Regions from separate parts of the Rouxiella badensis genome, predicted to be linked through region 3. Evidence: predicted binding sites of a transcription regulator. Region 3 holds the regulator's gene; each other region holds the start of a gene.

Region 1 (10,112 bases), 290 kb from region 3:
TCATCACAAGCCGAAAAATTGCTGTAATAAATGCAGTAATTTTAACCTGATAACTGTCTGAAATACCGACCTGACCCTGAGACATCCGGCGAAATCAGGCTTCTCAAAGCCTGTTTTGTCCGGTTGACTCACCTAATCAAGGCGGTTATGGTTGCGAGGGGTCAGAAATTGGCCCTTTATTACAACCTTCTCTTAGATATAGCTATCGGGTAATTACGTTTACATGGACCAAATAGATAAATATCGTCGAAAATGGCTGGCACTTGGCGGTGCTGCCATGGGTATGGCGATGCTCCCAAACGATGCATTTGCCATGCTTGCCACACCAAGACCTCGTGTTTTGGTGATTAACAACCTCCACACTGGTGAAACCCTCAAAACTGAGTTTTTTGATGGTAAGCAATACAACAGGGACGAGTTGGCACGACTGAATCATTTGTTCCGCGATTATCGTGCTGGCGGTCAGGTTAAAAACATCGACCCTCAACTGTTCGATCACCTCTATCGTCTCCAGATTGCGCTTGGCACCAACAAACCCGTACAGCTCGTTTCGGGCTATCGTACGTTGGCGACCAATAATATGCTGCGCAAGCCGGGCAGTGGCGTCGCCAAACACAGCTATCACACGCTGGGCAGAGCGATGGATTTCCACATTGAGGGCGTTGAATTGGCAAATATCCGCAAAGCAGCATTAAAAATGCGGATGGGTGGTGTAGGATATTATCCACGAAGTGACTTTGTGCACATCGATACTGGACCCAATCGAAGCTGGTCCTGATCCTGTGCGTAATATCTAATCTGGCCTATTTTTAGGCCAGATTATTGTGGAGCCCTATGAAATATCACATTATTCCTGTTACGGCTTTCAGCCAGAACTGTTCGGTTATCTCCTGCCCTAAAACCAATGAGGCCGCGCTGGTCGACCCCGGCGGCGACGCCGAAAAGATCAAAGCTGAAGTTGCCGCATTGGGCGTAACGTTGACTCAGGTACTGTTAACTCACGGACACCTCGATCACGTTGGCGCTGCCGCAGAATTAGCCGCTTATTATCAGGTGCCGATTGTCGGTCCTCACAAAGAAGATCAGTTCCTGTTGGCTGGCCTGCCGGAACAAAGCCGCATGTTTGGTCTCGAGCACTGCGACGCGTTGACGCCGGACGTCTGGCTCGAAGAAGGCGACGTGGTGAAGGTGGGTGAAGAAAAACTGACCGTACTCGAATGTCCGGGACACACGCCGGGACACATCGTCTTTATTAACCAGGCGGCCAAATTTGCCGTCTCGGGAGATGTGATTTTCAAAGGTGGCGTGGGGCGCAGCGATTTCCCGCGTGGCAACCATGAAGACTTAATTAACTCGATCAAAACCAAACTGCTGCCGCTGGGGGATGATATTGTTTTCCTACCGGGGCATGGCCCAATGTCGACGCTGGGCTATGAAAGACTGAACAACCCGTTTCTTTAAAACGTCTCGACGATAATGCATAAAAAAAGCCAGCTCGGCGTCACCGGCTGGCTTTTTTAGTGTCTAAAAATCGCTTACAGCACAGCGACGATGGCTTCGCACAGCGGCGCCATATTGTCTAGCGTGATACCGGCTACGTTGATACGCCCGGAATTCACCGCATACACCCCAAATTCGGAACGCAGGCGCAGTACCTGATCTTTGGTCAGGCCGCTGAAGGAGAACATGCCGTTCTGCTCGATGATAAAGCTGAAGTCCTGCTTCGCGCCTTTTTCCTGCAAGGTCGTCACAAACAGTTGGCGCATACGATGAATACGCTGACGCATGTCGCTCAACTCTTGCTCCCACTGTGCACGCAGAGCAGGGTTACCCAATATGGTCGCAACCACGGAAGCTCCGTGCGCCGGCGGGTTGGAATAGTTGGTGCGGATAACCGATTTCACTTGGCTGAATGCGCGGTCTGCGTTTTCTGCATCGCGGGTTACCAGCGTGAAGGCGCCGACACGTTCGTTGTACAGGCCGAAGTTTTTGGAATAGGAGCTGGCAACCAGCAGCTCGTCATGCTTGGCGGCGAAAATACGCAGGCCCTGAGCATCTTCTTCCAGACCTTTAGCGAACCCCTGATACGCGAAGTCAAACAGGGGCAACCAGCCGTTAGCCACGGAAAGATCCGCCAACTGTTTCCATTGATCGACGGTAGGATCGATGCCGGTCGGGTTATGACAGCAGCCGTGGAACAGCACGATGTCGCCCGCCTTGGCTTCACTCAGGCTTTTCAGCATGCCGTCGAAGTCCAGTGCGTGTTTTTGTGCATCGTAGTAATTGTATTCAGCGACTTCGAGGCCTGCCGAAGAAAACACGCCGACGTGGTTAGGCCAGCTTGGGTTACTTATCCAGACGCGTGTCGCGGTGGTCTGCGTGGCCACGAAATCAGCCGCAATGCGCAGTGCGCCCGTACCGCCCGGCGTTTGAGCCGTGCGTGCACGTTTGTCGCGAATTATCTCGCTGTCAGCGCCAAAGAGCAACTCTTGAGTGCAATGAGCGAAATCGGGTAGACCGTCAATGCTTAAATAGGTTTTAGTAGTCTCGTTTTCCAGCAGGAATTGTTCGGCCTTTTTAACACTGGCCAGAACCGGCGTCTTACCTGTTTCGTCTTTGTAGACACCAATCCCCAAGTTGATTTTATTCTGACGATCGTCAGCGCGGAAAAGATCGGTTAGACCCAGGATCGGATCAGCGGGTGCGGCAGTGATTTTTTCAAACATTTGGATACTTCCATGACCTGTTATCAACAGAAAGAGGCGTTCAGGTTACCGCCAGATTTATTCTTTGCCAACCGTTTGCGAGAAAAAGAAAGCAGAGTTGTGAGCAGGGCTTCAGCATTAAAGTTTCTGATGAAACTGGACAACAAAAAGGGCATAAGCGATGAGAATTTACCGCGAAGAACGGCGCATTTATAAAGGAAGAAAGCAAATACGGTGCGACATAAAAAAGGCAGAGCCGAAGCTCTGCCTGTTTCTTTAACCTGTTGCTTTGCCCGAAGGCGTTGCGTTTAGGCTAAATTAGAACTGGTATACCAGACCCAGGGCAACAACGTCGTCGGTTGCCAGACCCAGTGGGTTGTTGTCGTCCAGACGGTTGATTTTGTAGTCAACGTAGGTAGACATGTTTTTGTTGAAGTAGTAAGTTGCGCCAACTTCGTAGTATTTGTACAGGTCAGCATCGCCGATACCTTCGATGTCTTTGCCTTTAGACTGAACGTAGGCGATAGACGGACGCAGGCCGAAGTCGAACTGGTACTGAGCGATAACTTCAGTGGTCACCGCTTTGTTAGCGAAACCGTCGTTATCAGTGGTCAGGTTGTTGTTGGTGATACGAGCCGCATCGCGAGTTTCGGTGTAGAGAGCAGCGATGTAGATGTTGTTCGCATCATACTTAACCGCGGTACCCCAGCTGCGTGCTTTGTTTTTGTCTTCGCCGTAGGTCAATGCTTTCTGAGCATCGGTACGGTTAGACTCAGACCAGGAACCTACGATTCCCAGACCCATTGAAGAGGTGTAAGAGGTTGACAGCGCGTAGCCGTCACCGTTGCCGCGCAGAACGTCGTCGCCGGTACGGTCATTTTTGCCCTGGTACTGAACGGCGAAGTCCCAACCGTCAACCAGACCAAAGAAGTTGTGGTTACGGTAAGTTGCAACACCAGTAGAACGACCAGACAGGTAACCGTCTGAGTAACCAGAGTCGCCGCCGTATTCTGGCATCATATCGGTCCAGCCGATGGTGTCATACATCAGACCATAGTTACGACCATAGTCGAATGAACCGTATTCGTTGAATTTCAGACCAGCGAAGCCCAGACGCGTTTTGTTGCCGTCCTGTGCGTCATTGCCTTCTGAATTGTTAGCCTGAACGTTGTATTCCCACTGGCCGTAACCGGTGATGTTGTCGTTGATTTTCGTTTCGCCTTTAAAGCCGAAACGAACGTAAGTCTCATCACCATCGTTGCTTGAATCGTCAGAGAAGTAATGCAGACCGTCGACTTTACCGTACAGATCCAGCTTGTTGCCGTCTTTGTTATAGATTTCGGCTGCGTTAGCTGCGCCAGCAGCTAACAAGGCTGGAATTACCACTGCAAGAATGTTGCGCTTCATCATTATTTTATTACCCTCATTGGAGTTATTTGGACACCTTGCCACTGCCTACAATAATTTACAGAACTATTGTTGATAGTTTGGTGTCTCCTGTGTCTGAACGCAGTGTTCCATTGAGGGTGAGCTTAATCTACATCGAAAATGCTACTAAACACCTAATTATGTTTCAGTAAGAAAAAATGTGTTACTAAATATTAAATTTAGGGAACTTTGTGACAGGGATCTACGTTTAAAAATAGCTAAGGCCAGCATCGCTGGCCTTAGATTTGTATCTAAAGTTGTTAAATTAATAACTCTTAAATAATTAGAATGTTGCGTTACGCGGAGTACGTGGGAATGGGATAACGTCACGCACGTTTTGCACGCCGGTGACGTAAGCAACCAGACGCTCAAAGCCTAAACCGAAACCAGCGTGAGGTACGGTGCCATAGCGACGAAGATCGCGATACCACCAGTAATCTTCCTTATTCAGGCCCATTTCTTCAAGTCGAGCGTCCAGCACATCTAGCCTTTCTTCACGCTGAGAACCGCCGATAATTTCGCCAATTCCCGGAGCCAGAACGTCCATGGCGGCAACGGTTTTACCGTCATCGTTCATGCGCATATAGAAGGCTTTGATATCTTTAGGGTAATTTTTAACCACAACCGGCGCTTTAAAATGTTTCTCGGCAAGGTAACGCTCGTGCTCAGAAGAGAGATCGACGCCCCAGGAGACTTCATTTTCGAATTTCTGACCGGATTCGATCAGAATTTTAACAGCATCGGTATAGTCAACTTGCGCGAAATCTGAGGTTACAAATCGTTCAAGGCGTGAAACAGCATCTTTGTCTACGCGTTCTGCGAAAAATGCCATATCGTCCGCTCTTTCATCCAAAACGGCTTGGAAAACATACTTCAGCATGCTCTCAGCCAGTGAGGCGATGTCGTCGAGAGTGGCAAAAGCCACTTCCGGCTCAACCATCCAGAACTCGGCAAGGTGGCGGCTGGTATTGGAGTTTTCTGCGCGGAAGGTTGGGCCGAAGGTGTAAACCTTGGACAACGCACAGGCGTAGGTCTCACCGTTCAGCTGTCCAGAGACGGTTAAGAAGGCTTCTTTACCGAAGAAATCTTCATTGAAATCAACCTCGCCTTTGTCGGTAAGCGGCAGGTTTTGCAGGTCCAGCGTTGAAACGCGGAACATCTCGCCTGCACCTTCGGTATCTGAAGCGGTGATCAGCGGAGTCGAAACCCAGAAGTAGCCGTTTTCATGATAGAAACGGTGAATCGCCTGCGACAGGGTGTTGCGAACGCGCGCAACGGCACCAATGAGGTTGGTGCGCGGACGGAGGTGAGCTACTTCGCGCAGATATTCGATGCTGTGACGTTTTGCCGCCATCGGGTAAGTATCAGGATCGTCAACCCAGCCAACGACCTTGATTGCCGTTGCCTGTAGTTCGAAGCTCTGGCCTTCGCCAGGAGATGCCACTACGGTACCGGTGACTTCAACAGAACAGCCGGTGGTCAGGCGCAGTACTTCATCCTGATAATTAGGCAAAGAATTATTAACGACGGCCTGTAACGGATTAAAGCAGGAGCCGTCATAAACGGCGACGAAGGAGATGCCAGCTTTTGAATCTCTCCGGGTACGTACCCAACCGCGTACGGTGACTTCACTGTCAACCGCAGCACGGCCTTGCAGTACGTCGACTACAGGCACAACGCTCATAGATTTCTCTCTTAAAATAGTTCTGATGATACCGATGGTTTTAAATATGTATAAAAAACCTGTATGAAAAAGCCACACACCTTAAACGAAAGGGTTTTGCTATGTTACTTAGCCTTTTTCAGGACACAAGCAGAAATCGCCCTGCGACCGCAACATTTGTGCCATTACCGCGATTAGTTTAAACACGGCAAAACCTGAGAGGGTGAAAGTGGCGAAAAAATCGCTCATTGCGCTTTTCTTTCTATATATAAGGAGAGAAGAGGATATAGATGAAGAGAAGAGGACGCAGGAACCTCAATTGACGTTCTTTCGCGTCTTCCCCCACCTGTGGGAGGGGAAGACGGAAATGCAAAAGCAGTGCGGATGATTAGGAGGCTTTCTTCACCAGCGGCAGATCGAAAGCTTTACGCAACGCCTTCACAAAAGCCTTGTCCTGACAAATGGTTTTACCCGGGCTGTCGGACAGCTTGGCCACCGGCTTGCCGTTGCACTGCACCAGCTTGATAACAATATTCAGCGGTTTGACCTGCGGAATATTACAGGTCAGGCGGGTACCAATACCGAAAATAAGTTTAATCCGCGTGTGGAAGTGACGATACAAATCCAGCGCTTTATCGAGATCCAGGTTATCGGAGAACACCAGCGTCTTGGTCATGGGGTCAATACCCAGCGTTTGATAATGGGCGATGGCTTTTTCACCCCATTCAAACGGATCACCAGAGTCGTGGCGCAGACCCTGATAGGCGTTGGCAAACTTGGGGCCAAAGTCACGCAGGAAAGCGTCCATAGTGATGCAGTCGGTGAGTGCTATCCCCAGTTGGTCCGGGTATTCGTCAAGCCACGCCTGCAGCGCCGCGCGTTGGCTGCTAGCCAGAACCGGACTTAGCTGCTGATGCGCCTGGAACCACTCGTGCGCCTGCGTACCCACGGGATTCAACTGTAGCTTATGGGCTAAATCGTAGTTGCTGGTCCCGACCAGATACGGGAATTCTTGCTTCAACGTGCTGACAATCGCGCGCTGCACCTCGCCGGAGAAACGGCGGCGGGTACCGAAGTCCATCAGCTTAAAGGCTGAAGTGTCGATATCGGCAGATTCCTGTTTGAATTTCTGCAGGTTCTTACGCAGCTGTTCGACCGCCATTTCCGGCGTGACGCCTGGAGAGCGATGTTTATGCACCACTTCACTGATTACCGCCAGCAGCGGAACTTCCCACATAATCACTTCACGCCAAGGGCCTGCGATACGGATATGCAGATGACCGCTGCGATTGGACACCTCGACGTGTCGAGGGTTATAGCGGAATGTGCGTAGCCATTGCAGGTAATCCTGACTAAAGAAAGGCAGGGCGGAAAGATAGTTAAATTCATCTTCGCTCAACGCCAGCTCGCTCATCAGTTCAACCTGATGACGAATTTCCTCTGCGTATTCGCCCAGCAGTTCGTCGCCACGGCAACGGAACTCGGCGACCACGCGGCTATCCGCGTAACGATGATAAACCGCCTGCTGCATGTGAAGCTTATAGGCGTCGGTGTCTAACAACGAAGTCAAAATCGGGGAAGCGTATGGGGTCATGCGCGACATCCTCGTCAAAAGCAACAGGCCATACTCTTCGTCCTGGAAGCTGCAGCGGCATTAGTTGGGTTCGCTCAATGCCTTACTGCAACGTCAGTGACGCTGAGTACTACTCTTCGTCCCTGAAGCAACTCCAAAAACGTTGAGTATCGTGTTTGTTTTAGCCTGATTTAAACGGCAAAGTTCGGGAAGTATACCGCATTATCAAGTCAATGAACCCTCATCTCAGCACAATTCATCGGGCCAGGTCGAGGGCCAAATGTGCCTTGTTAAGGATATTAAACACGGATTTCCGAAGATTGTTAACAACGATATAACCCGTTAAATAATAATGTCTTTTAGTTAATTATTATAAAATACATGAGGTTGATCGTTTTTTGATGGGCAGAAAGGCTGACTCGATTCGATAAAATGAAATTGCCGACCGGCGAAATTATTTATTGGCAGTGTTAACTGAAATAGCACAAAAAAGTTAAAGAAAGGTGAAATGTTGAGCGCAATATTTTTTATCTTTATGAAGCAGTACTGACCGCTTTGGGCAAAAGCTCGCCGGTTGCCGCGGCCATTGGGGTAACAATCTGGGAATTTTCACCTTCTGTGATAAAGTTTATTTTAATCGCGTCACGCGTATCCTCCTGAAAACGCCAAAAGGTTCTTTTATGACTGACCAGCTGCAAACAGAACAACAGACCGACGCAACATCACAACCGCAGGTAAAATATCGCCACGATTATCGTGCGCCAGACTATACCATCACCGATATCGACCTTGACTTTGATCTTGATGCACAGACCACTACGGTGACTGCGGTCAGCCAGATCAAGCGTCTGGGTGCCGAAGGCGCTGCGCTGGTTCTGGACGGTGAAGACCTAACGTTGATAAGCCTTAAAGTTAACGGTCAGGACTGGCCAAACTATCAGCTGCGAGAAAGCCAGCTGGTCATCAATGGCCTGCCTGAAGCGTTTGAGCTGAAGGTGGTTAACAAGATTCATCCTGCGAAAAACACCGCGCTGGAAGGCCTTTATCTCTCTGGTGAAGCGCTGTGTACCCAGTGTGAAGCGGAAGGTTTCCGTCACATTACTTATTATCTTGACCGCCCGGACGTGCTGGCACGTTTCACCACACGCATTGTGGCCGACAAGTCGCTCTATCCTTATTTACTCTCTAACGGCAACCGCGTTGATGGCGGGGAGCTGGAAGGCGGACGTCACTGGATCAAATGGCAGGATCCGTTCCCGAAACCTTGCTATCTGTTTGCCGTGGTTGCCGGTGACTTCGACGTGCTGCGCGACAAGTTCGTCACCCGTTCAGGCCGCGATATCGCACTGGAAATCTTCGTCGATCGTGGCAACCTCGATCGTGCGGGTTGGGCGATGGAGTCGTTGAAGCAGTCCATGAAGTGGGACGAAACGCGCTTTAATCTGGAATATGACCTCGACATCTTCATGATTGTTGCCGTTGATTTCTTCAACATGGGCGCGATGGAAAACAAAGGCCTCAACGTCTTTAACTCCAAATACGTGCTGGCAAAAGCAGAAACCGCGACCGATAAAGACTATCTGGGCATTGAAGCCGTCATTGGCCACGAATATTTCCACAACTGGACCGGTAATCGCGTGACCTGCCGCGACTGGTTCCAACTGAGCCTGAAAGAGGGCCTGACCGTCTTCCGCGACCAGGAGTTCAGTTCGGATTTGGGTTCTCGTTCGGTGAACCGCATCGACAACGTCCGCGTGATGCGCGGTGCACAGTTTGCCGAAGACGCTAGCCCGATGGCGCACCCAATCCGCCCAGACAAAGTTATTGAAATGAATAACTTCTACACGCTAACCGTGTATGACAAAGGCTCGGAAGTGATCCGCATGATGCACACTCTGTTGGGTGAGCAGCAGTTCCAGGCCGGTATTCAGCTCTATTTCGAACGCCACGACGGCAGCGCAGCGACCTGTGACGACTTCGTGCAGGCGATGGAAGACGCCTCCAACGTTGACCTGTCGCTGTTCCGCCGCTGGTATAGCCAGTCCGGTACGCCAATCCTGACCGTACGCGACGACTATGACGTCGAGAAGCAGACCTACACGCTGACCGTGAGTCAAAAAACGCCGCCGACTGCGGATCAGAAAGAGAAGCTTCCGCTGCATATCCCACTGGATATCGAACTTTACGATCCACAGGGCGGTGTGATTGAGCTCAAGCAAAGCGGCCAGAAGGTCAGCAATGTGCTTAACGTGACCGAAGCCGAGCAGACTTTCGTGTTCGAAGACGTTGCCTATCAGCCAATCCCCTCCTTATTACGTGAATTCTCCGCGCCGGTTAAGCTCGATTATAAATACGGTGATCACCAGCTGACGTTCCTGATGAAGCATGCGACCAATGACTTCTCGCGTTGGGACGCGGCGCAAAGTCTGCTGGCTATCTACATTAAGCTCAATGTGGCGCGTCACCAGCAGAAACAGCCACTGTCTCTGCCGCTGCACGTGGCCGATGCGTTCCGCGCAGTGCTGCTGGACGAGAGCATCGATCCGGCGCTTGCGGCGCAGATTCTCACGCTGCCGTCAGAAAACGAGATTGCCGAGCTGTTCGACATCATCGATCCTGAAGCGATAAGCGCGGTGCACGAGTCGATTACACGCTGCCTGGCGGGGGAGATGGCCGACGAGTTCCTGGCGGTTTACCACGCTAATCGCCTGCTGTCCTACCGCGTTGAGCATGCCGATATTGG
Region 2 (10,112 bases), 690 kb from region 3:
GCCGAAAGCGGGTGAGGTGTCTATCGATCAGGGCATCGCCGAGCGTCTGAACATCAAGCTGGGCGATACCGTGACCTTTAGCGGCGATACGCAGGATTTCAGTGCCAAAGTTACCAGCCTGCGTAAGGTCGATTGGGACAGCCTGCGGCCTAATTTCTACTTTATCTTCCCGCCGGGCGCGCTCGATGCGCAGCCGCAAAGCTGGCTAACCAGTTTCCATTATCAGGAAAACGGACAGCTGCTGGTGGAGCTAAACAGACAGTTCCCGACGCTAAGCCTGCTGGATATCGGCTCAATCCTGCGCCAGATTGGTGATGTGCTTCAGCAGGTTAGCCGCGCGCTTGAGGTGATGGTTATCCTGGTCATCCTCTGTGGCGGGCTGCTGTTGCTGGCGCAGATTCAGGTCGGTATGCGTCAGCGCCGTCAGGAGCTGGTGGTTTACCGTACGCTGGGAGCCAGCAAAAAACTGCTGCGCAGTACGCTGTGGTGTGAGTTCGCGGTGCTGGGATTAGTCGCAGGCATAGCCGCCGCAGTGGGCGCCGAGGCTGCGCTTTGGCTGCTGCAGCGTAAAGTCTTCGACTTCCCGTGGCAGCCAAATATGGTCCTGTGGTGGTCGGTGCCTCTCCTGAGTGCGGTGCTGCTATCGCTGTGCGGCGGCTGGCTGGGGATTAGACTCTTACGCGGCAAAGCCTTGTTCCGCAGTTATCAGGGCTGATTGTCATACCTTGACGAAAACTACCGGCGTGGTTTTCCACGCCGGTAAACGCCTCTAGATATTTTTTGCTATCACGTCGTGCACTATCTCGCGCGTCCATTCGTAGTTATAGTGGTTATCGTCGAAGAACATCGGAACGGTATTATCCTTCACAAAGACGCACTGCTTGCCTTGGCAGCCATAGTTATAAAGATCAAAGAACTTGATATGGTCAATGGATGAGAGCGTTCTCATGTCGTTATAGGTTTCCTCGGTGTCACGCTCTCTCAGACTATTGATATCCGCCGTTTTGCCATGAATTTGCAATAAGCGATAGACGGTGGGTTTAAAGTGTTTGGTTTGGGTGATGAAATAAACGTTTGGCGTGAACTTCTGTAGATAAAGCTGGGTCTTCTCAATGCCTTTATTGATGTCGTTATAGGTGTGGAAGTTATACCAGTCGCTTGCCACGATAATTGCGTCTATTTTTCTCGATGGGATGAGTTTATTGAACGCGTAATTCATCAGATTGACGCAGGGTGATGAACCCACGGAATCGATAATCGCCGGACAGCCTGCGGCAGTGACCTGAAGAACGGTATCGTTCTTATATTCCTTCTTCAATGCTGCTGAAAATTCAGCGGCGTGACTGTCGCCGAGCAACAAAATGGTTTTGCCTTTTTGGTTATCTGGAACGCAGGCCTTATAGTTGAAATCCAAATTGCTACCCTCAATAAAGCACAGTGCCGGCAACTGCCCAAACTGCGTTTTACCTGCGTCAGTGGTGATGTAGTTACTGTATTTATCCAGTGAGACCACGTCTTTGCTCAACCATTGGCTGGAAACTGATGCCGATGAAAGCCCAAAGAACAGCGCCACAATACAGATGGCCGCCGTCGGGGTTTTGAGCCATGAGAATCTAACCTTCTGTTCGACTAATTCATAAGACAGGTATCCGAGGAATATGGACACTGCGATGCCAATAAGCTGATTCGCCAATGAGAAAGCAATGTTATTGGTATAAAAAAGCGAAACAATAGGCCAATGAACCAGATAAATAGAATAAGACCATTTACCAATCTTTTGGATGTAATGATTTTTTAGCAGTACTTGCTCATTTTTGACGCCGGCATGCAGAATAAGGGCAGTGGCGATAGCAGGGATAAGCGTCGGATAGCTGGGCCAGAAGGCTGTTTCTTTATAGGTTAAAACGAAGCCGACAATTAAGACCAGACAAACGATTTCCGTGGTCTTTTTATATTTATTTTCCCACTTTATGCTGGATGCCATTGCGCCGAGAAAAAGCTCCCAGGCTCGGGTAGGCAGGAGATAGAAGTTTGCCTGAGGGTGGCTTTTTGCTATCAGAATGCATAACACCAATGACGCTGCGGTGATCAACGCATAGGCAAGCACCTTCTTGACTCTCAGCTTCTGAACAATAAATAAAAATATTGGCAGGCAGAGATAAAACTGGAATTCTACACCCAGCGACCAGGTATGCAGCAGGAAGTAAAAGTCAGCGGCATTGGAGAAATAGCCCGACGCGGTTTTCAGATAAAAAATATTAGAGGTAAATGTCAGTGCAGGGACGATCTCTTTAAAAGAATCCTTGAAGCTGTTGGGAGGGCTGATTATCAAGAGAATAATTGCATAAAGTGTGACGGCTGCCAGCAGCGCGGGATATATCCTTTTGAATCTTTTCTTATAAAATCAGATAGATGAAGACAGTGTGACGGGTTGTCTGGAGATTATCTCGTTCATGAGATAGCCTGAGATTACAAAGAAAACGTCGACCCCCGCATAGCCGCCCGGCAGAAAATTAATTTGAAAGTGGAACAGAACAACTGATGCCACCGCGATAAATCGCAGGGCATTTATGTCTAATCTAAACATCAGCATTTTCCTGTTATTTAATTTTTATTTAAAAATCAAACCACTTCCCGGGTTACAAGAAAAAACGTCAAAATAGAAATTGCTTTGCGATTTCAGATGCCTCTTTGTGCGCCTGAATTATTCGGAAAAGTCTCAACCCTCTTTATCCCAAAAATAAGAGTAGTAAAAGTTTAGGATTAAGACGTGATTTTTTTGAGAGTGTGCTAATTATCGTTGGGGATAAGCGGAGGGGAGATAAAAATAATGCTAATTTTCAAAGAGAAAAGGGCAGCTTGCGTTAGCTCACTGCCCCTAGAGGAGTCGCGACTTCCAATTTTATTGTTCAGCTAAACTAAAGCTTCTCAAGCGCCCAGGCGATGCCGCTGGCATATTCGGCGGGCAGCATGGGAACCAGCGCCTGCAAATTATCCTTCAGCAACAGGGGATTGGCGTCGTTGAGGTTGAGGTGCCCAACCTTGCGACCGGCTCTGACTTCTTTCTCGTACCAGTGCAGATTCACCAGCGGCTGGCTCAGCCACTCGTTGTTTACATCGGTGCCAATCAGGTTAACCATCACCGACGGCGTACTGACAACCGGGGTTGGCAGCGGCAGGTCGAGGATAGCGCGCAGATGTAGCTCAAACTGGCTGATAGACGCGCCATTTTGCGTCCAGTGGCCGCTGTTGTGCACGCGAGGCGCCAGTTCGTTAATCAACAGACCTTCCGCAACCACGAAGCACTCCATCGCCATGACGCCGACGTAGCCAAGCTCGTTCATAATCGCGGCAAGCATGGACTCAGCCTGTTGCTGCTGGGCAGCGTTCGGTGTCGGCAATGCGACGCTAGTGCGCAAAATGCCGTCCTGATGCAGGTTGTGAGTCAGCGGGTAAAACACCGTCTTGCCGTCATGGCTGCGAGCACCAACCAGCGAGACTTCACCCGAAAAATTGATGCCTTGCTCAACGATGCACTCGCCGTAGCAGTCCTCTGGCAGAGCGGTTTCTTCGCCCTGGCGGAAGCGCCATTGGCCACGACCGTCGTAACCGCCAATGCGGCGCTTAACGATAGCCAACTCGCCTATGTTCGCGTAGATGCTGTTCCACTCTGAGGCGTCAGCCAGCAGTTGCCACGGGGCCGTTGCCAGACCCAGCTGGTCGAGCAGCTGTTTTTGCGTCAGGCGGTCGGCCAGACGCGGGAAAATGTCGCGGTTTACAAAGCCGGTATGGCTCGCCAGTTCGCGAGTCAGCGCGGTTTCTGGCCAGCGTTCAACTTCGGCAGTGATCACGCTATTCTGGAAAGGAACGGCTTCAGGCTCTGCGTCAATCCCAACCGGATAAACGGCGATGCCCAGCGGCTCACCTGCCTGACGCAGCATGCGGCCTAACTGGCCGTTTCCAAGTACGCAGACCGGCTTCATGCTTCCTCCCGCGGATCGGGATTGTTCAGCACTTCGTCGGTTTGCTCTTTACGCCAGGCGGCGAGAGCCTCTGCGATGCGCGTGTCGTGTAGCGCCAGAATCTGAGCCGCCAGCAGGGCTGCGTTAGCCGCACCCGCTTTACCAATCGCCAGCGTACCGACCGGGATACCGCGTGGCATCTGCACGATGGAATAAAGGCTGTCAACGCCGCTCAGTGCCGCGCTCTGTACCGGCACCCCGAGGACAGGAACCAGCGTTTTTGCAGCAATCATGCCCGGAAGGTGTGCAGCGCCACCGGCACCGGCGATGATTACATCCAGACCTTTTTCAGACGCCTGCTCGGCAAAGCTGAACAGTTTGTCCGGCGTGCGGTGAGCGGAGACAATCTCGACATGAAAAGGAATATTCAGCGTTGTGAGGACGTCAGCAGCGAACTGCATGGTAGCCCAGTCACTTTTAGACCCCATGACGATAGCGATTTTTGCCGGGGTAACGTTGGATGTCATGCCTGTAAAGCTCCTGTGATTATGCAAGCGTTGTCAGGTAGCGGCGTAAACATGAATGATTACCTGACCGAGAGGGCGCAAATAATAGCACGGCAAATCCGCAAGGAAAACGGTTGCGTAGCCAGCATTGCTGCAACTGCGATGACTTTGCGCATATAATCAAGGGATAACAAATTTCACAGACTTTACCTGGAATTATCGCCATGACTGAAGATTTACTGGCTCCGATCAATGACTTTCTGCACTGCGAAACCCCGGCACGTTGGGTAGACGTTGCCTTGGTTAATCAGGAAATTATGCTGATCGACCACGCCAACTGCGAAAAGAAAGCCGCCGCCTCGGCGATGAGTTTGATGACCCGCTATCTTGACCGCACCGAACTGCTGTTTTGCGCAGCACGTCTCGCGCGCGAAGAACTGCACCATTTCGAGCAGGTGGTGGATATTATGCAAAAGCGCGGCATAAATTATGAGGTTCTTACGCCATCTCGCTACGCCAATGGCTTGCTCAAACATTCACGCCATCACGATGAGCTGAATCTTCTGGTCGACAGACTGATTATTGGTGCATACATCGAAGCGCGCTCGTGCGAGCGTTTTGCCAAGATTGCCCCGCATCTTGATGAAACGCTGTCGCGATTCTACACCTCACTGTTGCGTTCCGAAGCGCGTCATTTCCAGGATTATCTGTCACTGGCGCAGCAGTATGCTGGAGTGGACATCAGCGATCGCGTCGAGGAGTTAGGCAGGGTAGAGGCGGAACTGATTCTGTCACCAGACCAACAGTTCCGTTTTCACAGCGGAGTACCGGCTTAATCTTTACCGGTTAAAATGGGAAGGTGACGAGTTCTACGCCTTCGGGCGTGACCTTCACCATTGAACCTTCTTCGTGCCATGCCCCGAGCACGGCACGATGACCCAGGGTTTTGCCCAGCTCGACCGGATGAATGGCGGGCCGATGCGTGTGGCCATGGATCATCCATTCAACGCCGTGGGCCTGCATTTGCTGCACGACGGCCTGAGGGTTGACGTCCATGATGCTCATGTCTTTATGGCCGTTCGACGCCTTGCTCCCCGCCCGCATTTTGGCGGCAATCGCCAAACGCCATTTGAGCGGAAGCATTAAGAATATTTTTTGAATCAGTGGGTTATGCACTTTTTTGCGAAACTTTTGATAGCCCACGTCATCAGTACACAGCGTATCACCGTGCAGGATAAGCACTCTGCGGCCGTAAAGTTCCAGCACCTTCTCTTCAGGCAGCAGCGTCATCAGGCTGTCGCGGGCAAAACGTCGGCCCAGCAAAAAATCCCGATTGCCGTGAATGAAAAAGCAGGGTACGCCCTGTTGATGTAATTGATTGAGTGCACGAGAGATTTCTGCGTGTAAAGGCTGGGGATCGTCGTCGCCAATCCAGGCTTCAAACAAATCGCCCAGAATATAGAGCGCCTCGGCCTGCGGGGCAACCTCCCGCAAAAAACGCAGAAAACCGGCAGTGATTGCCGGTTCCTGTGCGCAAAGATGGATATCTGCGATAAAAAACGTTGTCATTCCTGCGTGCGTTATTCGCTAACGGTAACGCTTTTGATGATCACGTCTTCTACTGGAACGTCCTGGTGCATACCGCTGCGACCGGTTTTAACTGCTTTGATTTTTTCTACAACATCCAGACCGTCGGTCACTTCTGCGAATACGCAATAGCCCCAACCCTGTGCGTTCTGGCCGCTGAAGTTCAGGAAATCGTTATCAACAACGTTGATAAAGAACTGAGCAGTTGCAGAATGTGGATCGTTAGTGCGCGCCATTGCCAGCGTACCACGGGTGTTTTTCAGACCGTTGTTCGCTTCGTTTTTGATAGGTGCGTCGGTGTTTTTCTGATTCATGCCTGGCTCGAAACCGCCGCCCTGGATCATGAAGCCGTTAATGACACGGTGGAAAATTGTGTTGTCGTAGAACCCTTTACGGCAATAGTTCAGGAAGTTTTCAACGGTGACTGGCGCTTTGTCAGCAAAGGTGTTGATAACGATGTCGCCGTGATTGGTGTGAAAAGTGACCATAATAATCATCCTGCTTTTGTTAGTGTTTACTCATAATGAGGCAGTACTATAGCCTTTTCTTATACCATAACTCAAAAGTAGCCGTCAGCTTCTTGCTCGCTGGCCGCTAATATAAGGTGCGGCAAAGCGCCTGGATGCTGTTTAATTTGTTATGTTATAACAATAGAATGCGTCAATATGTTGATGAGCGGCTTATACCGTTTCGGTAGCGGGCTTTTCGTTATATTATGAGCATTATTATCACACGCACGTTTTTTGCATTTTAAGTAATTTACCCACAACACAATTGGAATAGCTCGATGCTGAAGATTTTTAACACCCTGAGTCGCCAAAAAGAGGAATTTAAACCAATTCATGCCGGAAAAGTCGGTATGTACGTGTGTGGGATTACCGTTTACGACCTCTGTCACATTGGGCATGGCCGTACTTTTGTCTCTTTCGACGTCGTGGCTCGCTACCTGCGTTATTCCGGTTATGCGCTTAAATATGTGCGTAATATCACCGACATCGACGACAAAATCATTAGACGTGCTGCTGAAAATGGCGAAGGTTTTAACGATCTTACCGATCGCATGATTGCTGAAATGCATGCTGATTTCGAGGCGTTAGGGATCCTTCCTCCCGATCTCGAACCGCGCGCGACGCATCACATTGCCGAGATCGTTGAACTGGTTCAGCGCCTGATCGACCGCGATCATGCCTACGTTGCCGTCAATGGTGACGTGATGTTCTCCGTTGAAAGCGATGCTGATTACGGCATCCTGTCGCGTCAGGATCTTGACCAGTTGCAGGCTGGAGCTCGCGTCGAAGTCGCCGATGTCAAGCGTAACCCGATGGACTTCGTGCTGTGGAAAATGTCCAAAGAGGGCGAACCGAGCTGGAATTCACCGTGGGGCAACGGCCGTCCGGGCTGGCATATCGAATGTTCGGCGATGAACTGCAAACAGCTGGGCACCCATTTTGATATTCACGGCGGCGGTTCCGACCTGATGTTCCCGCACCACGAAAACGAAATTGCCCAGTCTTGCTGTGCGCACGATGGTCCTTACGTCAATACCTGGATGCACTCGGGTATGGTGATGATTGACCGCGAAAAGATGTCCAAATCATTGGATAACTTCTTTACCGTGCGTGACGTTCTCAAGTATTACGACGCCGAAAGCGTGCGTTACTTCCTGATGTCTGGCCATTACCGCAGCCAGCTGAACTACAGCGAAGAGAACCTCAAGCTTGCGCGTTCATCAATGGAACGCCTTTACACCGCACTGCGCGGTACAGATGCCAATGCGCAACCTGCGGGTGGGGAAGAGTTTGAGGCTCGTTTCCGTTCGGCAATGGACGACGATTTCAATACTCCAGAGGCTTATTCAGTGCTGTTTGATATGGCTCGCGATATCAACCGCTTGAAGAGTGAGAACCCAGAAGCTGCTAATGGCCTTGCTGCCGAGCTGCGTCGTTTGGCCGGGGTACTGGGTTTACTGGCGCAGGATCCCGAGCAGTTCCTACAGTCTGGCGCTCAGGCAGACGATGGTGAAGTGGCCGAGATTGAAGCCTTGATCAAGCAGCGCAACGATGCCCGAGCAACTAAAAACTGGTCAATGGCCGACCAGGCGCGCGATCGTTTAAATGAAATGGGTATTGTTTTGGAAGATGGTGCCTCTGGTACAACCTGGCGTCGTAAATAAATCATAGCTTTTCAGCTACTCTGCGCCCCAGTCACTTAGTTCGCTAAGCTACTGGGGAGTTATTAGCTCACCGACCTGATGTGACGCGAAATCTCCAGATTTATCATTCCGATAAACTAATAAAAAACGGCGGTTAATTGCTTAACCGCCGTTTTTTTTATCGCAATAGGTCTGCCTGATTACTGGGAGGCTTTAACGACCATCTTGCTGCTGGCAAATTCAATCTGCTGATCGGCCAGAATTTTGCAACGTTTACGGGTTTCAACCTGACCGTTGACCTTAACCAGACCTTCGGCAATCACCGCTTTTGCTGCTGCACCGCTCTCACACCAGCCCATAAATTTGAGCAGGTCGCAGAGTTCTACGTGCGGGTGAGATTCGAGATAAAAAGTTTCCATGCCATCCTGTCTTAGTGATTATTCACGTCGTGGTATTCCTCGCAAGCCTGCAAGGTATTTTGGATAAGTGTAGCAACGGTCATAGGACCAACGCCACCAGGAACCGGCGTAATGTACGAAGCTCGCTCGGACGCCGATTCAAATTCCACATCGCCGACTACTTTACCACTTTCCAGACGGTTAATACCCACATCAATGACGATAGCACCCGGTTTGATCCATTCTCCCGGAATAAAGCCCGGTTTACCGACCGCAACGACCACTAAATCGGCATGCTCAACGTGATGGCGCAGGTTTTTGGTGAAACGGTGAGTCACGGTGGTGGTGCAGCCAGCCAGCAGCAGCTCCATGCTCATCGGGCGACCTACGATGTTTGACGCCCCGATAACCACGGCGTTCAGGCCGAAAGTGTCGATATTGTAACGCTCAAGCAGCGTCACGATGCCGCGTGGGGTACAAGGGCGCAGCTTAGGCGCGCGCTGGCACAAACGGCCGACGTTGTAAGGATGGAAGCCGTCGACGTCTTTGTCCGGATGGATGTTTTCCAGCACCTTGACGTTGTCGATGCCCGCAGGCAGAGGCAGCTGAACCAGAATGCCATCGATTGCGTCGTCGTTGTTAAGCTGGTCAATCAGCGCCAGCAACTCACCTTCGGTGGTGGTAGCAGGCAAATCGTATGAACGGGAAAGGAAACCAACCTCATCGCAAGCTTTGCGTTTGCTGGCAACATAAATTTGTGATGCCGGGTTCTGACCGACCAGCACAACGGCCAGTCCTGGGGCGCGTTTACCCTGGGCCAGGCGTTGTTTAACTTTTTCAGCGACTTCGCTTCTAACCTGCTGCGCAATCGTTTTACCGTCAATAATCTTTGCTGCCATCTGGGAATAAATCCATCAATTAATTAAGTGCGGGGAATGCGCCTATTTTGTCAGAACGCGCGGCTGCTGTCAGGCGCAGAATCATCATAAGATGAACGTAAATTAATCGAATAGCCGATTTTTGTAGCAATAAAGTGCAAAAAGGCGTGACAGAATCGAGAGTTATGCGTTTTATAACAGATACAAACGATGACGCCTCTGCGCGTAAAAATGCACTTTTATCGATTTTAAGAGGGAGAAGGCGGCAATGACCAGAAAAGTAGGCATTATTGGCGTGGGTCACGTTGGGGCCGATACGGCATTTTCACTTGTGACGCAGGGGCTGTGTGACGTTCTGGTCCTGATCGATGAAAATGAAGCGAAGGCTGACAGTCAGGCACTTGAGCTGCGTGATATGGCTTCGCTGACGGCTTCGCGGGTGCAGGTGATCGCCAATGATTATGCGGCGCTGGAGGATGCCGAGGTTGTTGTCATCGCCGTCGGGCCTAAAACGCTGCTGCGCGAAGACCGTCTCGAAGAGCTGGCCGAAACACGAGAGGCAGTGAGTGAGGTAACACCAAAAATCATCGCCAGCGGATTTAATGGCGTTATCATCAATATTACCAATC
Region 3 (10,112 bases):
TCCATATAACTTTCGCCGAGACCCAGTGAACCTTCCTGAAGTACGCGCTTAAAAAAATCGGGATTTTTTACCGTAATGTCAAAAGGGCGTGTTCCATTAACCTCAATGCCAGCCATTGATAACATTTCGCTCGCGATTCGGTACCACTGATTATCTTGAATACTCAGGTCTTCTACACACGATGAACTCATAGCTTCTCCATCACTTTCTCTTCTGACTTATTAACCTGCTTAAAAAGCAACGGCTATTGGCAGGTCTTATGAGAACAGACGGATATTCCGCCTTGTCTGATATATGACTATGAACAGAGGGAAAATACGAAGGACACCAGGCGTAATACGCCGCGGTGAATCATCCTTGCACTAATAAATGTGACGCGATTCGCGCGCACAAAAGTTACTTGTGATAAAAGTTTTGTAAAAGTGTTATTTTCTTATGTTGAATTGAGTATAAGCTCGCCTGCGCGCATTCTCAACTGTAAATCGCAACAGGCGAACATATTCTTCAAGTTATTGTAACATAACGGTATTATATTAACTAGTTAGCATGCTTTGCTTCTGGATGTCCAGACTTCTGCTTATTCGCTGAACGCGTCAAAATAAAGTATCCCATTCCCACCAGCACCACCGTCGTAAGCATAACGGTCACCGTCGAGAATAATGGCTGGGATATAAATGCCGACACCATCATGCTACTTAAAAAGCAAAGTCCTAACTGTAATGTATTCTGCAACGCGGCAGCCTTTCCTGTATTAGCAGGAAATGGCATTAATGCATTTGCTACGACAATGGGATAACAGGCACCGTTTACCAGCGCCATTAAACAGAACGGCACTAACAAACTTACCAGCGTAGCCTGAGTTAACGTCGCAACCAGATAAAGCGATATAACGCTAATAGCATAGCCTAATAAAAGCCAGGGCAGCAGACGAACCCCATCAATTTTATTGATAATCATCCTACAGCCGTAACCCCCTAATAAAAATGCAATAGTTTGAGGGACATAGCTCAAACCAATCGCAGAAGGTCCGTAGCCCATTTCACTTAGAATAAAGGGGGAACCGGTCAGCCAGGCAAAAAAGCCGGCCGAACTGGCGCTGTAAATCAGTACGTTACCGCTATAAACCGGCGAGCTGAGCATCTCGGTGACACCGCTTTTTGCCTGCGCTTTTTCGGCAACAGACTTTTTCGTTTCTTTCAGCGTCAGCGTGAAGAACAGCAGCAGGGCGCTTATCACCAGCAGCAGGGCAAAGATGACTCGCCAGTTGAAATGATTCAGTACCCATGCGCCGACTAATGGGGCGAGGGCAGGAGAAAGTGCTACCAACGGCATGATGCTGGCAAAGGTGCGTTTCGCTACGTCAGACGCATAGCGGTCAACCACCAGCGCCTGCCAGCTTACCGCCGCGGCACAAACCCCAATAGCCTGAACAAAGCGCAGCGCCAGGAGCAGCTCGGTGTTTTGCACCCAGATCATGCCCAGACAGCCTACGGCGAACAGCGACAGTCCGGTTAATAAAATAGGTTTACGGCCAAAGCGGTCGGAAAGGGGACCCCAGAACAGCTGCGCCACGGCGAAGCCAGCCAGGAAGATACTCAGGCTAGCGCTTATTCCGCTGGCCGAGGTATCCAGACTCTCCTGCATGCTGCCAAAGGCCGGGAGATACATGTCGGTCGCCAGAAATCCGAGCATGCTCAGCCCGGCCAGATAGAGTAAAAAGCCAAATGAGGGTTTCATGATGTTCTCTTATAATTCAAAAAAGCAGTTAAATATTTCGTAGGGTGAAGCCAGTGGCGCAGTGTATCCGCTTGGCTTGCGGATTGTGAAACGTTAATATTTGCACCATGTGATTAAAATATTTGAAAGCAGAGAGTTGCAATGATCATCCCGACAAAAGGCGGTGCCTATGTGGTCTGAATATTCACTCGAAGTCGTCGACGCTGTCGCGCGAAACGGCAGCTTCACTGCCGCAGCGCTTGAGCTCAATCGCGTTCCGTCAGCGATTAGCTATCAGATTCGACAGCTCGAAGAATGGCTGGCGGTCCCCCTGTTTGAACGCCGACATCGCGACGTAGAATTGACGCCCGCAGGTCGCCTTTTCGTTGATGAAGCCCGAGTGCTTATCAAAAAAATGCTATCCACGCGTCGCCAGTGTCAGCAGGTCGCCAACGGCTGGAGCGGGCAGCTACGTGTGGCGGTCGACCGAATAGTAAAACCCGATCGCATACGGCAGCTGGTGGTCGATTTTTATCGCGCTTTCCCCGACACCGAGTTATTGATTCAAGGAGAGGTGTTCAACGGCGTTTGGGACGCGCTGGCCGATGATCGTGCAGACGTCGCCATCGGTGCCACCAGCGCGGTGCCGGTCGGCGGGCGTTTCAGCTTTAGGGACATGGGGACTTTACCCTGGCACTGTGTGGTCAGCGCCACGCATCCGCTGGCAGCACAAAATAGGGCGTTGGACGATGATGCGCTGAGGCCTTATCCGGCGCTGTGTATAGAGGATACCTCCAGAAATTTGCCCAAACGCGACACCTGGACGCTGGACAACCAGCGTCGTCTGGTCGTGCCGGACTGGACCTGCGCCATTGATTGCCTTTGTGAAGGGCTCTGCGTTGGCATGCTGCCAGTACATAGGGTTGCGCCGTGGATTGCGCAACAAAGGTTGGCAGTGCTTAATCTTGCCAACGTGTTTCCGGAAAGCCCGTGTTGTCTGACGTGGGACCAGCGAAATCATTCCCCGGCGCTAGACTGGTTGTTGGAGTATCTCGGGGACAGTGAAACGCTGAATCAAGAATGGCTGAGATAGCCTCACGCCCGCGAAGGCGGGCGTGAGAGGAGCGCAGAAAAGCGAGAATTAACGACGATAGTCGCGGAAAGGACCGTCGGCCACGGAGCGGCGTTCAACCAGCTTGGGTTTCACCTCGATGGTCTGCTGCACTTCGCGCTTGCTAATAATGCGGTCGAGCAACATGGTAAAGGCCATCTCGCCCAGGCGCTCTTTCGGCTGGTGTACCGTGGTGAGTGCTGGAGAGAAGTAGCGCGCGTTGCGCACGTTGTCATAACCAATGACCGAAATATCCTGAGGAACGCGCAGGCCCATTTCGTCGGCTGCGCAAATCGCGCCCATCGCCATCACGTCACCGCCGCAGAACACTGCCGTCGGTCGCTGCTTCTGGTTGAGGATCTTTTGCATTGCCTGATAGCCTGATTCAGGTTCGAAATCACCCTGAACCACCCATTCATCACGCACGGCAATATTGGCTTCATTCATCGCTTTCAGGAAACCGCGATAGCGACCGCCGCCGGTGTTGCGGTTCAGCTGACCGGGAATGGCGCCAATGTCGCGATGCCCGCGTTCAACCAGGTAACGACCCGCCAGATATCCGCCCTCGAAGGCGTTATCAATAATCGAGTCGGTAAAGTCGTTCTGCGCTTCGCCCCAGTCCATCACCACCATCGGGATTGAACGGTACTCCTCGAGCATGGCAAGCAGCTCGGCCGGATACTCGGCGCACATCACCAGCAGGCCGTCGACGCGCTTTTGCGCAAGCATTGCCAGATAGGCTTTCTGCTTTTCCAGATTATTGTGCGAGTTACACAGGATAAGCGTGTAGCCCTTCGCGAAGCAGCTGTTCTCAACGGCTTCAATGACTTCGGCGAAGTAGGGCGCCTCACTCGAGGTGGCCAGCAGGCCGATGGACTTGGTGTTATTCACCTTCAGGCTACGCGCGACGGCGCTCGGGGAATAGTGCAAATCTTTAATGGCTGCGCGAACCGCAGCTTTAGTTTCTTCGGCGACGAAACGGGTTTTATTGATGACGTGCGACACCGTTGTAGTCGAAACACCAGCGCGCTTAGCGACATCTTTAATCGTGGCCATGTAAAAATCACTCCTGAACTAACCCTTTTCAGCACGTTAGTTTTTTGTTAATCGTTTGCCTGCGTGCATTCAACTGCATAAATCATTTTAAGCAGTTAATTCGTTGGGTGGTTTCAGGAATCCTGAAAGATGCGTCGGACAACGCCGACCGGGCACACAGCGTGGTAACCGCTAATTTTCTCTTATATCTCAAGAAAGGGAAAGCCAAATTTGCGCTTTCGCGATAAGTTGCGCAAATCGGTGCACGATCGGTAGACGTTTTTACGCAAAGCGCGCAAAATATTTAGGCTTATAAAATATAGGGTTTTTAATCTTCTATCCGGCAAGGAGTCTATGTGGATACCAATCTGAAATACTCATTGATAACCGTGGTGTGCGCACTGGTGACGATCGTGGCATTCAGCTTTACCGCCGTCATGCACTGATCTTTTGCCGTCAGGCAGAAACGAAAAAGGGCGATTTCTTATCAAAGAAATCGCCCTTTTCTATTTTACCGCCCGCTCGAGAGGGGGTAGGCTTAAACCATTCGTTAAATGCTATTCACAGGTGTTAAGCGAGAAATCATTATTTAACGAATCGTTTTCGGCGTCATGACCCGGCGAGCACCAACGTAGTGGTCTTGCCAGTAGTTATCTGCCAGATAACTAATTTTGATGTCTTCTCCAGAGCGCGGTGACTGAATAAACTTACCGTTGCCGAGATAAACACCTACGTGGTCCGCCGCGCCGCGTTTAGTAATTCTAAAGAACACTAAATCACCAGACTCAAGCTCACCGCGTGGAACCGGGGCCGCATCGCGCAAATGGTACATCTCATTGGCGGTGCGAGGCATTTTAATACGCATTAAATCTTTGTACGCGTAATAAACCAGGCCACTACAGTCGAAACCAGTATTCGGGGAGGTTCCACCCCAGCGATAAGGTTTGCCGACCTGGTGCATCAGCTTGTTCATCGCGGTTTCTTTAGCATGCAAATACTTTTTCTTGTGCGCTGCACTCAGCGTTAACGGGGTGCAGGTATCTTCTTTTGTTTTATGCTTTCGGTGTCGTCCGTAGGCTTTTTTGCCTTCTTTCGCACAGACCACGTTAGTGGTAGCAGCCAGAGAACGGCTAATCGAGTTTATCTCTTTCTTCGAGTTCTCTGCCTTGTGTCTTGCGAGCCTGGAAGCGGTTGGCTTCTCGGCCTTGTGCCTGACGAGTTTAGTGCTGGTAGGATGCTTGTGCTCGACTTTCGCCTTCCCGTGCACTTTCTCTTTCGTCCTGCTGTGTTCTTTGGCTTTCGATTGTTCTTTCACCGGAACAGTCTTGGTCTTTCTATTGCTTCTCGCGACGACCTTTCGCTTTCGTCGCTCATCAGGCTTTGCCTGGCTTACGTGCGTTTCGGCCTGTTTGGCGGAGACGCGATGACTTGGCGAAGCATTCGCCAAATTCAAAAAGAGCTGGGTAAACAGCAGCACAAAAAGCGTAAACATTAAACGCATGGCGTCGCTACCAATATTAGGCCGAAGTTAAACATCAAAAGATGTCCCAGTATTCCCGAAAAGCGGGAGACAAAACAGCACGAATTGCTTCGATTCTAATTCATATTGTGAGTAAAAGTTAATAACTTTTTTTCTGGGCAAAATATGAGCTATAGCGCCGAAAAAATAACCAGGATTCAGAGGGTTAAACTCACGTTACCTAAAAGATCCCTTTGGGATCGTTTGGGTTAAAGTCACAGAATAAAAATGTTATTCTATATGAATCTTTATTTTTGCACTGTTTTGACAATCAGGGATACTATCACCGACATTACAGGGATGCATCAATTAAAGGCCTTTTTGTGCGCTAAAGACCTCACAAAAAATGGCGTTTTTATCCGAGGGCTGCTCTCGTTACAATGGCAGACAGTTGATCAGGTTTTTTCCGATTTAAGTAATGACCGTGACAGCCAATTAATGGCTTGAGGAAGCAAGAAAATGACCACTACTATTGAAAAAATTCAACAGCAGATTTCCGAGAACCCGATTCTTCTTTATATGAAAGGCTCTCCAAAGCTGCCAAGCTGCGGTTTCTCTGCTCAGGCCGTTCAGGCGCTGTCTGCCTGCGGCGAGCGTTTCGCTTACGTCGATATCCTGCAAAACCCGGATATCCGTGCAGAAATGCCAAAATTCGCCAACTGGCCGACCTTCCCACAGCTGTGGGTTGACGGTGAGCTGGTCGGCGGCTGCGATATCGTTATCGAAATGTATCAGCGTGGCGAACTGCAGCAGCTGATCAAAGAAACGGCTGAGAAATATAAATCTCAGGAAGAGCAGCCAGAATAATCGGCTTCGACTCTTGAAATAAAAAGAGCGGCTATCGTAGCCGCTCTTTTTTTATGTCTTACTATTTATCTTAACGAGAAGAATTTATTTCTCTTCAACGCTCTCTTCTTCAGCAATAGGCAACGGCCAGCCACCGAGGCGTTTCCAGCGGTTTACCAGCTCGCAAAACAACGCAGCGGTTTGCTCGGTGTCATAAAGCGCCGAGTGCGCCTGAGAACTGTCGAAAACGATACCCGCGCTGATGCAGGCTTTGGCCAGCACAGTTTGTCCAAGCACCAGGCCGCTCAACGCTGCCGTGTCGAAGGTGGCAAAAGGGTGGAACGGATTACGTTTCAGGCCCGCGCGCTCGGCGGCGGCCATCAAGAAGCTGTGGTCGAAATTGGCATTGTGCGCAACGATAATCGCGCGATTGCAGTCCTGCTCCTTCATCCCCTTACGGATTGCCTTGAAAATGGCGTGTAGCGCGTCGTATTCGCTAACTGCGCCACGCAGAGGGTTAGTCGGGTCGATACCGTTAAATGCCAGTGCCTCAGGATGCAAAATCGATCCTTCGAAAGGCTCAACGTGAAAATGCAGCGTTTCATCGTTTTGCAGCCAGCCGTCTTCGTCCATTTTCAGCGTCACGGCGGCGATTTCAAGCAGGGCGTCGGTCTGGGCATTAAACCCGGCGGTTTCTACATCAATTACCACAGGATAAAACCCGCGGAAACGACCTTTCAGGGCGTTAATGTCACTTTTGTCAGCCATTGGTATCTTATCTTTAAACGAATTCAGCGCGCATTATGGCAAATTTTCAGGCCAGATGCAGGAGGAGAGAATAAAAAGCAAGAAAGGGCGCCTCGATTGCGCCCTTTAAGTTACCGGTGAGACGGGATTAGTTACCCAGTCCCTGACCTGCATGTTTAGATTCGATGAGCTCGATTTTGTAGCCGTCTGGATCTTCAACGAAGGCGATGACCGTGGTACCACCTTTAACCGGGCCTGCTTCACGCACCACTTTGCCGCCTGCTTTGCGAATGTCTTCACAGGTTTGCGCAACGTCGTCAACGCCCAGCGCCAGATGGCCGAATGCGGTGCCGTGGTCGTAGCTCTCTACGCCATAGTTATAGGTCAGTTCGATGACCGCCCCTTCGCTTTCGTCTTCATAACCGACAAACGCCAAATCGTATTTGTATTCTTTATTCTGACTGGTACGCAGCACTTTCATGCCCAGTACTTCAGTATAAAACTTGATTGAGCGCTGCATGTCGCCAACGCGGATCATGGTGTGAAGTAAACGCATAATTTCCTCTGATTGCCAGTTAAAACATATTGAATACTAGACTAACTCAATGCTATCGCTTTGTCTTTAAGAGACATCCCGACTGAGCAGTCTCTAAGCACTGGCGGGCTTAGAGACTGTTTTGAGGCAACTTACAGCGTAGGATAGTCGGTGTAGCCTTGTGCGCCGCCGCCGTAGAAGGTTTCTGGCTTCGGCTCGTTGAGCGGAGCATGGTTTTTCAGACGCTCAACCAGATCCGGGTTGGCGATATAGCTGCGGCCAAACGCTACGGCGTCGATGTAGCCCTTCGCAATAAGCTCTTCGGCTTTCTCGGCGGTATATGCACCGGCACCCACGATGACACCTTTATAGTGCTCGCGAATCGCTTTGCGGAACGACTCGGTATAAGGCTTGCCGCCGGCCCAGTCGGGTTCCGAGATATGCAGATACGCAAGACCACGCTTGTTCAGCTCATCGAGCAGGTAGAGCGCTGCTGACTCCTGATCTTCGCCGTTGTCCAGACCGTTGAATGGGCCCAGCGGCGAGATGCGAATGCCTACACGGTCGGCGCCGATTTCAGCAACGGCGGCATCGACCACTTCCAGCGTTAGGCGAGCGCGATTTTCAATGCTGCCGCCGTACTGGTCTTCGCGTTTGTTAGAAGCCGGAGAGATGAACTGGTGCAGCAAATAGCCGTGCGCCGCGTGCAGCTCGATGTAGTCGAAACCGGCCTCACGCGAATTGGCTGCTGCCTGGCGGAAGTCGTTAACGATCCCCGGGATTTCAGCGGTTTCCAGCGCACGCGGCGTCGAGCACTCTTCGCGGACGGCATTGCCGTTTTCGTCGCGCAGGCTAGTACGGGTCCCGGCCGCAATGGCGGAAGGCGCAACCGGCGGCTGCTGATTTGGCTGTAGGCTGGTGTGCGAAATACGGCCTACGTGCCATAGCTGGACGGCAATGTGCCCGTCTTTCGCGTGCACACCGGCAACAATTTTTTTCCAGGCGGCGGTTTGTTCCGGCGTGTGCAGACCCGGTGCACCGGCATAGCCTTTCGCCTGGAAGGAGACCTGCGTCGCTTCGGTGATAATCAGGCCGGAGCTATGGCGCTGGGCGTAGTATTCGCCCATCAGCGGGGTAGGGATATCCCCCGGCTCGATGCTGCGCAGACGGGTTAACGGTGCCATAAATACGCGATTTGGCAGGGTTTTATGCCCGACTACCAGGGGCGTGAAGAGCTTGGTCATGTAACTATCTCCTGAAACAATAATGAGATGGGATGATGAATCATTCTTGGCTCACGTTAATAGACCAGTCAGTCTAGGTCAACCTGAGGCTTTGCTCCACAGCTCATTTTGCTACGTCGAGATGTCACCTTTGCAGATTTTTGGTATAAAATATCAGCATCTTTACCTGTTTTCTCTCCATCCACCGGTTAGCGCGGAGTAATTTTGGCTCAGCAGCTCGAGTTTTTCGACATTCCCAGTCCCTGCCGCGGCGTGTGCGAGTCCGGGCCCAACGGCTATTGTCGCGGCTGTTTTCGCAGTCGTGAGGAGCGTTTTGGCTGGATGAGCATGAACGATACCGAAAAGCGCCACGTATTGCGCCTGTGCCACCAGCGCTTCCTGCGGCTAAAACGCGCTGCCAGGGCCGCTGACGATCCGGCTCCCGAACAGCCCTCACTGTTTTAATTCCCCTTTCAAATCAATGAAAAATTCATAAAACAGGCTATGCTTGGCCGACCATAATGAGAAAAGGAATACACAATGGAACAACGCACGCGTATTGCGCCGCAGGGGCCGGAATTTTCCTCAATGATTTGCGGCTATTGGCGTTTGATGGAGTGGGGCATGACGCCGCAACAGCTGCTGGCGTTTATCGATCAACACGTTGAACTTGGCATAACCACCGTCGATCACGCGGATATCTACGGCAATTACCAATGCGAGGCCGCCTTTGGTGAGGCGCTGAAGCTCAACCCCTCGCTGCGTGACAAGCTGCAGCTGGTGAGCAAATGCGGGATCTCAACCACCGCCGCTCCAGGTAATCCGATCGGCCATTACATTACCGATAAAGCTTACGTTATTGCGCAGGCCGAACGTTCGCTGAAAAATTTACATACTGACAGCCTCGATCTGCTGCTGATTCATCGTCCGGACCCGTTGATGAACGCAGACGAAACCGCCGAGGCGTTCACTGCCCTGCATCAGAGCGGCAAGGTGAAGTATTTTGGTGTCTCCAACTTTACCCCGGCGCAGTTTACCCTGCTGCAATCGCGCCTGCCGTTTTCGCTGGTGACCAATCAGGTCGAGATTTCGCCGATTCATCAGCCGGCCATCCTCGACGGCACGCTGGATCAATGCCAGCAATTGCGGATCAAGCCGATGGCCTGGTCTTGTCTGGGAGGCGGGGGTCTTTTCAATGATCCACAATATCAACCGCTGCGGGATGAACTGCAGAAAGTAGCAGAAGAGACAGGCGCAGAGACCATTGATCAAGTGGTCTATGCCTGGATCATGCGTCTGCCGTCACGTCCGTTACCGATCCTTGGCAGCGGCAAGATTGAGCGTATCGCCTCGGCGTGGAAGGCATTGTCGCTGGACATTAACCGCCAGCAGTGGTTCCGCATACGCAAGGCTGCACTGGGATACGATGTTCCCTGAGGC

The links. The regulator PurR, encoded in region 3, represses purine synthesis genes. The targets are predictions, from matches to a motif close to CANGCAAACGTTTGCNTG.
Region 1: a site for PurR is predicted at 2,791-2,808, ahead of O1V65_RS12100 (amino acid aminotransferase). Genes of this name have one in related genera too.
Region 2: a site for PurR is predicted at 4,592-4,609, ahead of purE (5-(carboxyamino)imidazole ribonucleotide mutase). Genes of this name have one in related genera too.

Annotation. Positions count from the first base shown of each region.
Region 1 is NZ_CP114062.1:2,594,820-2,604,931, reverse strand. It holds gene ldtD (L,D-transpeptidase) at 1-27, shown strand, start outside; gene mepK (peptidoglycan L,D-endopeptidase MepK) at 224-778, shown strand; gene O1V65_RS12105 (MBL fold metallo-hydrolase) at 835-1,461, shown strand; gene O1V65_RS12100 (amino acid aminotransferase) at 1,536-2,726, opposite strand; gene ompC (porin OmpC) at 3,024-4,115, opposite strand; gene asnS (asparagine--tRNA ligase) at 4,417-5,817, opposite strand; gene pncB (nicotinate phosphoribosyltransferase) at 6,185-7,390, opposite strand; gene pepN (aminopeptidase N) at 8,050-10,112, shown strand, end outside.
Region 2 is NZ_CP114062.1:2,994,325-3,004,436, reverse strand. It holds gene ybbP (putative ABC transporter permease subunit YbbP) at 1-715, shown strand, start outside; gene O1V65_RS13920 (SGNH hydrolase domain-containing protein) at 770-1,513, opposite strand; partial or broken gene O1V65_RS13915 (acyltransferase family protein) at 1,652-2,587, opposite strand; gene purK (5-(carboxyamino)imidazole ribonucleotide synthase) at 2,919-3,983, opposite strand; gene purE (5-(carboxyamino)imidazole ribonucleotide mutase) at 3,980-4,489, opposite strand; gene O1V65_RS13900 (MiaE family protein) at 4,693-5,304, shown strand; gene lpxH (UDP-2,3-diacylglucosamine diphosphatase) at 5,315-6,037, opposite strand; gene ppiB (peptidylprolyl isomerase B) at 6,049-6,543, opposite strand; gene cysS (cysteine--tRNA ligase) at 6,843-8,228, shown strand; gene ybcJ (ribosome-associated protein YbcJ) at 8,408-8,626, opposite strand; gene folD (bifunctional methylenetetrahydrofolate dehydrogenase/methenyltetrahydrofolate cyclohydrolase FolD) at 8,638-9,504, opposite strand; gene O1V65_RS13870 (L-lactate dehydrogenase) at 9,752-10,112, shown strand, end outside.
Region 3 is NZ_CP114062.1:2,308,648-2,318,759, reverse strand. It holds gene cfa (cyclopropane fatty acyl phospholipid synthase) at 1-191, opposite strand, end outside; gene punC (purine nucleoside transporter PunC) at 538-1,737, opposite strand; gene punR (DNA-binding transcriptional activator PunR) at 1,907-2,809, shown strand; gene purR (HTH-type transcriptional repressor PurR) at 2,858-3,883, opposite strand; gene cydH (cytochrome bd-I oxidase subunit CydH) at 4,219-4,308, shown strand; gene O1V65_RS10675 (C40 family peptidase) at 4,452-5,363, opposite strand; gene O1V65_RS10670 (Grx4 family monothiol glutaredoxin) at 5,841-6,188, shown strand; gene rnt (ribonuclease T) at 6,273-6,935, opposite strand; gene gloA (lactoylglutathione lyase) at 7,063-7,470, opposite strand; gene nemA (alkene reductase) at 7,602-8,693, opposite strand; gene O1V65_RS10650 (DUF1289 domain-containing protein) at 8,898-9,137, shown strand; gene O1V65_RS10645 (aldo/keto reductase) at 9,213-10,109, shown strand.